2 regions of the Streptomyces sp. JLYT201 genome follow, and region 2 is predicted to be linked to the other one. Evidence: predicted binding sites of a transcription regulator. Region 2 holds the regulator's gene; the other holds the start of a gene.
The links. The regulator HspR, encoded in region 2, represses chaperone genes until heat shock. The targets are predictions, from matches to a motif close to TTGAGNNNNNNNNNCTCAA.

Region 1 (4,278 bases), 1.2 Mb from region 2:
GCCCTCACAGCCCCGGACCTTCACCGCCCCGCCGCGCCCGTCACGCCGCGGCGGGAACCTTCACCTCGGCCGGCGCGAGCGCCAGGTCGAGCACCTGCCGGACGTCCGTCACCGCGTGCACGTCGAGCTTCTCCAGGACCTCGGCGGGGACGTCGTCCAGGTCCGGCTCGTTCCGCTTCGGGATGATCACCGTGGTGATCCCGGCGCGGTGGGCCGCGAGCAGCTTCTGCTTGACGCCGCCGATCGGCAGCACCCGGCCGGTCAGCGACACCTCACCGGTCATCGCCACGTCCGTGCGCACCAGACGGCCGCTGAGCAGCGACGCGAGCGCCGTCGTCATCGTGATGCCCGCGCTCGGCCCGTCCTTGGGCACCGCGCCCGCCGGGAAGTGGATGTGCGCGCCCCGGTCCTTCAGATCGCCGACGGGCAGCTCCAGCTCGGCGCCGTGGGAGCGCAGGAAGGACAGCGCGATCTGCGCGGACTCCTTCATCACGTCACCCAGCTGCCCGGTGAGCGTCAGACCGGCCGCGCCCGTCTCCGGGTCGGCGAGCGAGGCCTCGACGAACAGCACGTCGCCGCCCGCCCCGGTGACCGCGAGCCCCGTGGCCACGCCGGGCACCGCGGTGCGCCGCTCGGCCGGGTCCTGCGCCGACTCCGGCACGTGGTGCGGTCGCCCGATCAGACCGCGCAGCTCCTCCGCGCCGACCGTGAACGGCAGCTCCCGCTCGCCCAGCTCGTGCTGCGCCGCGACCTTCCGGAGCAGCCGGGCAATGGAACGCTCCAGATTGCGCACGCCCGCCTCGCGCGTGTACTCCCCGGCGAGCTTGCGCAGCGCGCTCTCGTCGACCGTCACCTCGCCCTCGGCGAGTCCGGCCCGGTCGAGCTGGCGGGGCACCAGGTGGTCCCGGCCGATGACGACCTTCTCGTCCTCGGTGTAGCCGTCGAGTCGGACCAGCTCCATGCGGTCGAGCAGGGCCTCGGGAATGGCCTCAAGGACATTGGCCGTGGCCAGGAAGACCACGTCGCTCAGGTCCAGCTCCACTTCCAGGTAGTGGTCGCGGAAGGTGTGGTTCTGCGCCGGGTCGAGCACTTCGAGGAGCGCGGCCGCCGGGTCGCCCCGGAAGTCCGAGCCCACCTTGTCGATCTCGTCCAGGAGCACCACCGGGTTCATCGAACCGGCTTCCTTGATGGCCCGCACGATCCGCCCCGGCAGGGCGCCCACATAGGTGCGCCGGTGGCCGCGGATCTCCGCCTCGTCCCGCACGCCGCCGAGCGCGACCCGCACGAACTTGCGCCCCATGGCGTGCGCCACCGACTCCCCGAGCGAGGTCTTGCCGACGCCGGGCGGCCCGACCAGCGCGAGCACCGCGCCGCCCCGGCGGCCGCCGATCACACCCATGCCGCGGTCCGTGCGCCGCTTGCGCACCGCCAGGTACTCGGTGATCCGCTCCTTCACGTCCTGCAAGCCCGCGTGCTCGGCGTCCAGGACCTCCTGCGCGCCCTTGATGTCGTACGCGTCCTCGGTCCGCTCGGTCCACGGCAGCTCCAGGACCGTGTCCAGCCAGGTGCGGATCCAGGAGCCCTCGGGAGACTGGTCGCTCGTGCGCTCCAGCTTCTCGACCTCCTTCAGGGCCGCTTCCCGCACGTGCTCCGGCAGGTCGGCGGCCTCGACCCGGGCGCGGTAGTCGTCGGACTCCTCCTCGCCCTCCTGGCCGTTCAGCTCGCGCAGCTCCTTGCGGACCGCCTCCAGCTGCCGCCGCAGCAGGAACTCGCGCTGCTGCTTGTCCACGCCCTCCTGGACGTCCTTGGCGATCGACTCGGCGACGTCCTGCTCGGCCAGGTGCTCGCGCAGCTGCTCGGTGGCGAGCTTCAGACGGACCGTCGGGTCCTCGGTCTCCAGGAGCTTGACCTTCTGCTCGGTGGTCAGGAACGGCGAGTAGCCGGAGTTGTCCGCGAGCGCCGAGACGTCCTCGATCTGCTGCACGCGGTCGACGACCTGCCAGGCCCCGCGCTTCTTCAGCCAGCTCGTGGCCAGCGCCTTGTACTCCTTGACCAGCTCGGCCGTGGCCCCGGGCAGCGGGTCCGGCACGGTCTCCTCGACCTGCGCTCCCTCCACCCACAGCGCGGCTCCGGGGCCGGTGGTGCCCGCACCGATGCGCACCCGGGCCCGCCCGCGGATCAGCGCACCGGGGTCGCCGTCCGACAGCCGGCCCACCTGCTCGACGGTGCCGAGCACACCGGTGCCCGCGTACGTCCCGTCGATGCGCGGAACAAGCAGCACCTTCGGCTTGCTGCTACTCCCACTGGACCTCGCGGCGGCCTGCGCGGCCTCCACCGCTGCTCGTACGTCGGCGTCGGACAGGTCGAACGGCACCACCATGCCGGGCAGCACGACCTCGTCGTCGAGCGGCAGCACGGGCAGAGCGAGCGATGTGTTAGCCGTGGACTCAGCAGCCATGATCTCCCCTTCGGCATTCAAGTTGAGCTATACCGACTCAATGGTTGTGAGTCCCTGATTGTTCCCACAGGCTTGTTCGCTGTGAGCGATCACCTCTGCCGCCACAGAGACGCCACTAAGTAACATTCACCAAGCCATTTCAACCATTACTCGTTATGGCTACACCTCTTGACTGTCCATTACGCGGCCAGTCGACGTTGGGAGACGTACGGATGGAAGCGACGGGGGCTACGACGGCCGCGGAGGCCACAGCGACCTTGGGGGCCATGGGGGCCTTGGAGGTCACGGAGGTCATGGGAGCGAACGAGGCGGTGCGCGCCTGGGTCGACGGCTGGGTCGTCTCCCGTGGCGCGGCTCCCCCGGCGGTGGAGCCGTGGGGCTACACGATCGACGTCGGCCTGGCCAAGCATCCGTCCCGCCACGTCTTCGGCTTGCCCCAGGGCGGCGTACAGGAGGCCGACGTGCGCAAGGTCGCGGCGTCGGTGTCGGGTGCGGACATCTGGCTGAAGGTCTTCGCGGAGCCGTCGCGGGTCATGCCGTGGCTCGGCCCGGAGTGGTGGGTCGACCCGGAGGAGGGCTATCTGATGACGGTGGCCCTGTCCCCGGTGGCCCCGGATCGCCTGGTGGCACCCGAGGGTTACCGGCTGCGCACGTGGACGCGGGGCGGTGTCGTACGGACGATGGTGACTGCGGCTGACGGCTCCTGGGCGGCACGCGGCCAGATGGCACCGACGGGCCGCACGGCGGTCGCCGACCAGATCGAGACCTCACCGGAGCACCGCCGCCGCGGCCTCGGCAGTCTGGTCATGCGCACGCTTCAGGCTGCCGCGGCCGAGCAGGGCTGCGAGGTCGGCGTCCTGGCCGGGACCGTGGAGGGACGCGCCTTGTACGAGGCGCTCGGCTGGCGGGTGGTGGCTCCGTTGACGAGCGCCCGCCGCAAGGGGCCGGACGAGTCTTGAACGGCGGTGGGGTGTTGATGGGTGGGGCGTTGATGGGTGCGGTGGCCGACGACGGGTTCGGTGAGCGGTGACTGGGGGCGGGTGCTGGGAGCTGGGGGCTGGCGTTGCGAGCCGGTGACGGGTGCTGCGGGCTGGTGGTGAGGGGCGTGGCGGGCAGTTGGCCGCCGGGGTCGCCTGGCGTGGCGGCCTCGGCCCAGCTGCCGCACGGCTGCTGCCCGATGCCTCACGCCGGTGATCGCCTTGTCCGCCGCGTGGGCTGCTGGCTGCCGATGGGCCAGTTGCCGCCCGGCTCGTCGGTGACCGTCTGTCGCCACGGACCTGGCCGTCACGGGCGCTGGCCGTCACGGGCGCTGGCCGTCACGAGCGCGGGCCCGGTCTGTCGGCCGCTGAACCGCCCCGGCGGCCCGCCGGTCCGTCTCCTCGCGCGTCGCCAACCCCCTCGGCGGCACCGGCTCCCTCAGTCCTGCGAGGGCTCGCCCTTTCTCGCGCGGTGATCCTTGATGGCGTAAGGCAGGCCGGGCAGGAAGAACAGCAGCGTGCCCCAGAGCGGCAGGTGGAAGAGTGGGTCATCGCCTATGAGCCAGCCGACGAGCGCCGCCACGGGCAGCGCGGCCAGGCCGACGAGCATCCAGCCTCTGAAGCCGAGGTTCCCCCGCCGCATTTCCAAGATGACGGTGCCTGCTGCCAGCGCTCCGTAGAAGGCGATCCGGGGCGCCTCTATCGACAGGGTCAGAGTCCGGTCGATGAGGTGGGTGAGCAGCAGCAGGGAGCCGACGACGAAGGGGATCAGCGCGGCCATGCGCAGGATGCGCAGCGGCAGGGGCGTGTGCGCGCGGGCCCAGGAGGCGGCGAACGCCTTCA
Region 2 (4,278 bases):
CCATTCCTCACGGCGTTTCTCACCCGACCGGTGAGAGGGCGGACCGGCATGCCATCGGGGGACGAGCGCCACCGCCCGCACGGGGCCGACGCGTGGTGCGCCGCGGGAGCCGCGCTCTACGCCCGGGCCCTGCGCGAGCGCCGCGTCCCCGCGCGGGACGCGGCAGGCGCGCCCTGCCTCGTCGACTTCGGCCTCCTGCACCCCGACCTCGACGACATGGCGTGGCTGCTGCCCAGCGCCCCCTCGCGCGCCCTGCTGCGGCTGCTGCGCGGCGTCGAGGAGGACGTGGCGCACGAACGGCGCCGCGAGGCCGAACTGACCGCCGCCGTCGAGCCGTTGCTCGCCCTCGCGCGCCGGGCGGCGGAGCGCGCGGCCGCGCCCCCCGCGCCGGGCGGCGGCCGCCCGCCCGGGCCGCCCGCGCTCACCCTGCTCAGAGGCCTGCCCCGGATCTCCGAGGCCGTCTGCCGGGCCGCGGACGCCTGCGCCGAGGAGGTCCTGACCGTGCAGCCCGGCGGGTTCCACCGCGTCTGGGACCTGGGTCCGGCGCCGCCGCGCGAACAGCCCCTGCTGTCCCGCGGCTGCCGGCTGCGCACCCTGCACCAGCACACGGCCCGGCACGCCTTCCCCGTGCTCGCCCGCTTCGAGGGTCTGGAGGGCGACGTGGAGGTCCGCACGCTGAGCGAGGTCACGGCCCAGCTCGTCGTCTTCGACCGCGCGGTGGCCTTCGTCCCCGCCGACCGGGACCGCGCCCTGGCCCTGGAGGTCCGCGTGCCCGCCCTGGCCGGCTATCTGGCCGCGCTCTTCGACCGGCTGTGGCGCCTGGCGACGCCCCTGTTCCCGCACCCCGCGCCGCAGCGCGCCCGGGGCGGCGTCACGCCCCGCCAGCGCGCCATCGCCGAACTGCTCACGGAGGGCCTCACCGACGCGGGCATCGCCGAACGCCTCGGCATGAACGTCCGGACCGTACGCGTCCACATCGCCAAGCTGGCCCAGGTCCTCGGCAGCACGGGCCGCACCCAACTCGGCTACCGCATCGGCCAGTCGGGCCTGATCGGCCCGGGCAGCCCGTGCGGCCCCCACGGCCCCGGCCGCACCCGCTGAACCACGAACGTCCGCAATTGCGGCTACTTGCCCCCGCCCCCGCCCCTTGCACCGCAACAAGTTGACGGTAGCGGAGCGTGGGCGCGGCACTGCATGGTGATTCCCGCAGCGGCTCTGTTGTGGTCTCCCCCCGCGGGGTCGCGCTTCCCTGAGGCTCTCCGGCCCGCCTCGTTCCGTGGCGGGCCGGGGCAGCCACGCGCCCCGCGGAGCGGGCGCCTACGCCTGGTCCGCCCACTCCCGCAGCAGGCGCTCGCGCAGCTCGCGGCGCGGCGTGCCGCCCTCGTGCGAGCGCCCCCACTCGGCCATCGCCGAGAGCGTGGTCAGCAGCGTGGCGGCGCCCTCCGTGAGCCGGGCGAGCAGGGCGCGGGACAGGTCGTACTCCTTCTGGGAGTAGCCGTACGCCGCCGCCACGTACGCGGTCAGCTCGACCTCCTGGTCGGCGGTCTCCACGCACACGGTCATCGAGGGCGCGTCGTCACCGCCGCCGAGCCCGACCGTGAGCGCCATGTCCACCACCATCCCGACCTGCCGCTTCAGCGACTTCACCGGAACGTCCTCGATGCTCAGCGCCCGTACGTCGTCCCAGAGCCACAGGCCCGACTGCTGGTGGCCGAGACCGGCCACCCCCTCGGGTGTCAGCCGGACCCCGGGAGCGAGCCCGGACGGCTTCGAGCCCACGTACACATCACCCTCGGCGATCCAGAACAGCCCGACCATGGCCATGGAGAATCCAGCTTTCCCGCGGAAGAAACACGACAGCCTGCCAACTATAGGAGTGCGGCGCGCCGCCCATCGTTCCCCTACGGCTGCTCGCCGGACCGCCTCGGTACGGCGAAGGCCGGGCGCCCGCACACGAGTGGTTCGCGTGCGGGCGCCCGGCCTTTCGTCGTCGTGCCGGACCGCTGCGGGCTACTGCTCCGGCGACCTCTTCGGCCGCCACACCACGAGCGCGCTCGCCTGCTGCACGTCCTGGTAGGGCACCAGGTCGCGGCGGTAGGAGGCGTGGACCTGGGCCTCGCGCTGCTGCATCGCGGCGGCCGCGCCCTCGACGGCCGCCGACAGCTCGGCGACCCGGGACTGGAGCGCGGCGACCTGGTTCTCCAGCTCGATGATGCGCTTGATGCCCGCGAGGTTGATGCCCTCCTCCTGGGAGAGCTGCTGGACGGTGCGGAGCAGCTCGATGTCCCGGGCGGAGTACCGCCGGCCCCGGCCGGCGGTGCGGTCGGGCGAGACCAGGCCCAGGCGGTCGTACTGCCGCAGGGTCTGGGGGTGGAGACCGGAGAGCTGGGCCGCCACCGAGATGACGTACACCGGGGTCTCGTCCGTCAGCTGATACGGGTTGCGTCGGCGGCCGTCCCGCTCCATGAGGTCACGCTCCCTTCGCGGCCTTGAACAGTTCTGCCCGCGGATCCAGATCCGCAGTCGCCTCGCGGTACGCCTCCAGGGCTTCCTTCGCCGCGGGGGACAGCGTCGTCGGGACGGCCACCTCCACCGTGACGAGCAGGTCGCCGGGCGTGCCGTCCTTGCGGGCGGGGCCCTTGCCGCGCACCCGCATCGTGCGCCCGTTCGGCGTGCCCGGGGGCAGCTTCAGGGTGACCGGCACGCCGCCGAGCGTGGGCACCCGGACCTCGCCGCCGAGCGCGGCCTCGGCGAGGGTCACCGGGACCGTCACCGTGAGGTTCTCGCCCCTGCGACCGAAGACCGGGTGGGCGTCCACATGGACGACCACGTACAGATCGCCCGCGGGGCCGCCGCGCTCACCGGGCGCGCCCTTGCCGCGCAGCCGGATGCGCTGGCCGTCGCTGACGCCCGCCGGGATGCGCACCTGCATCGTCCGCGAGGACTTCGCGCGGCCGCTGCCGTGGCACACCTCGCAGGGCGTCTCGGCGATCAGGCCGCGGCCCTTGCAGTCCACGCAGGGGTCGGTGAGGGAGAACCCGCCACCGCCGCCCCGGGAGACCTGGCCCGTGCCCACGCAGGTGGGGCACACGCGCGGCGTGCCGTTCTTGTCGCCGGTGCCCGAGCACGCCTTGCAGGCGGCCTGGGAGGACATGCGCAGCGGAACCGTCGCGCCCTCCACCGCCTCCGTGAAGCTCAGCGTGACCTCGGACTCGATGTCCTGGCCGCGGCGCGGCTGCGTACGCGTCCCCGTGCCCGCGCCGCCGCGGTTGAACAGGCCCCCGAAGACGTCACCTAGGCCGCCGCCGAAGCCGCCGGCGCCCGCTCCACCGCCGCCCGGGGCGCCGCCTCCGAAGAGGTCGCCCAGGTCGAAGTTGAACGTGCCGCCGCCCGCTCCGGGGCCTGGCCTGAATCCGCCGTTGCCGAAGAGCGCGCGGGCCTCGTCGTACTCCTTGCGCTTCTTCGGGTCGCCGAGGACGTCGTTCGCCTCGGAGATCTCCTTGAAGCGCTCCTCGGCCTTCGCGTTGCCCTTGTTGGCGTCCGGGTGGTTCTCGCGGGCGAGCTTCCGGTACGCCTTCTTGATCTCGGCTTCGGTGGCGTCCTTGGGGACGCCGAGGACCTTGTAGAAGTCCTTCTCGATGAAGTCCTTGGTGCTCATCCCCGACGTCCCTCCTTCCTCGTCGTCAGGTCGACGCCGACGCCGACCGCGACGCCGGGTCCGCGACCATCATGGTCGCCGGGGGCCCGGCCGCGGCCGACGTCGCCGTCCGTGTCAACGTCAGCCCTTGTCCGGGCCACCGTTCTCCTTGCTCTCGGCCTGGTCGGCCTGGTCGGCGGGCCGGCCCGCGTCCTTGGCCTCGGCCTTGTCCGCGGCGTCCGGCGTCTCGCCCTCGCCGTCGGCGCCCTCGGCCGCGTCCGGCTTCACCGTCTGCGCGCCGGGCTGCGGCTCGGCCACCGCCACGCGGGCGGGACGGATGACGCGCTCGCCGATGCGATACCCCGGCTGGAGGATCGCGACGCACGTCGTCTCCGTGACGTCCGGTGCGTAGCTGTGCATCAGGGCTTCGTGGATCGTCGGGTCGAAGGGCTCGCCCTCCTTGCCGAACTGCTGGAGGCCCATCTTGGCGACGACGGTCTCAAGCGATTCGGCCACCGACTTGAAGCCGCCGACCAGCTCGCCGTGGTCCCGCGCGCGGCCGACGTCGTCGAGGGTCGGGAGGAGCTCGGAGAGGAGGTTCGCCGAGGCGATCTCCTTCACCGTCACCTTGTCCCGCTCCA

Region 1: a site for HspR is predicted at 2,481-2,499, ahead of lon (endopeptidase La). Genes of this name have one in related genera too.

Annotation. Positions count from the first base shown of each region.
Region 1 covers NZ_CM182551.1:3,532,931-3,537,208, forward strand. Annotated here, with positions in the region: gene lon (endopeptidase La) at 41-2,458, opposite strand; gene AC5WAM_RS14080 (GNAT family N-acetyltransferase) at 2,725-3,417, shown strand; gene AC5WAM_RS14085 (hypothetical protein) at 3,875-4,278, opposite strand, start outside.
Region 2 covers NZ_CM182551.1:4,728,611-4,732,888, forward strand. Annotated here, with positions in the region: gene AC5WAM_RS19390 (helix-turn-helix transcriptional regulator) at 1-34, shown strand, start outside; gene AC5WAM_RS19395 (helix-turn-helix transcriptional regulator) at 49-1,101, shown strand; gene AC5WAM_RS19400 (hypothetical protein) at 1,318-1,824, opposite strand; gene AC5WAM_RS19405 (heat shock protein transcriptional repressor HspR) at 2,011-2,466, opposite strand; gene dnaJ (molecular chaperone DnaJ) at 2,471-3,658, opposite strand; gene grpE (nucleotide exchange factor GrpE) at 3,779-4,278, opposite strand, start outside.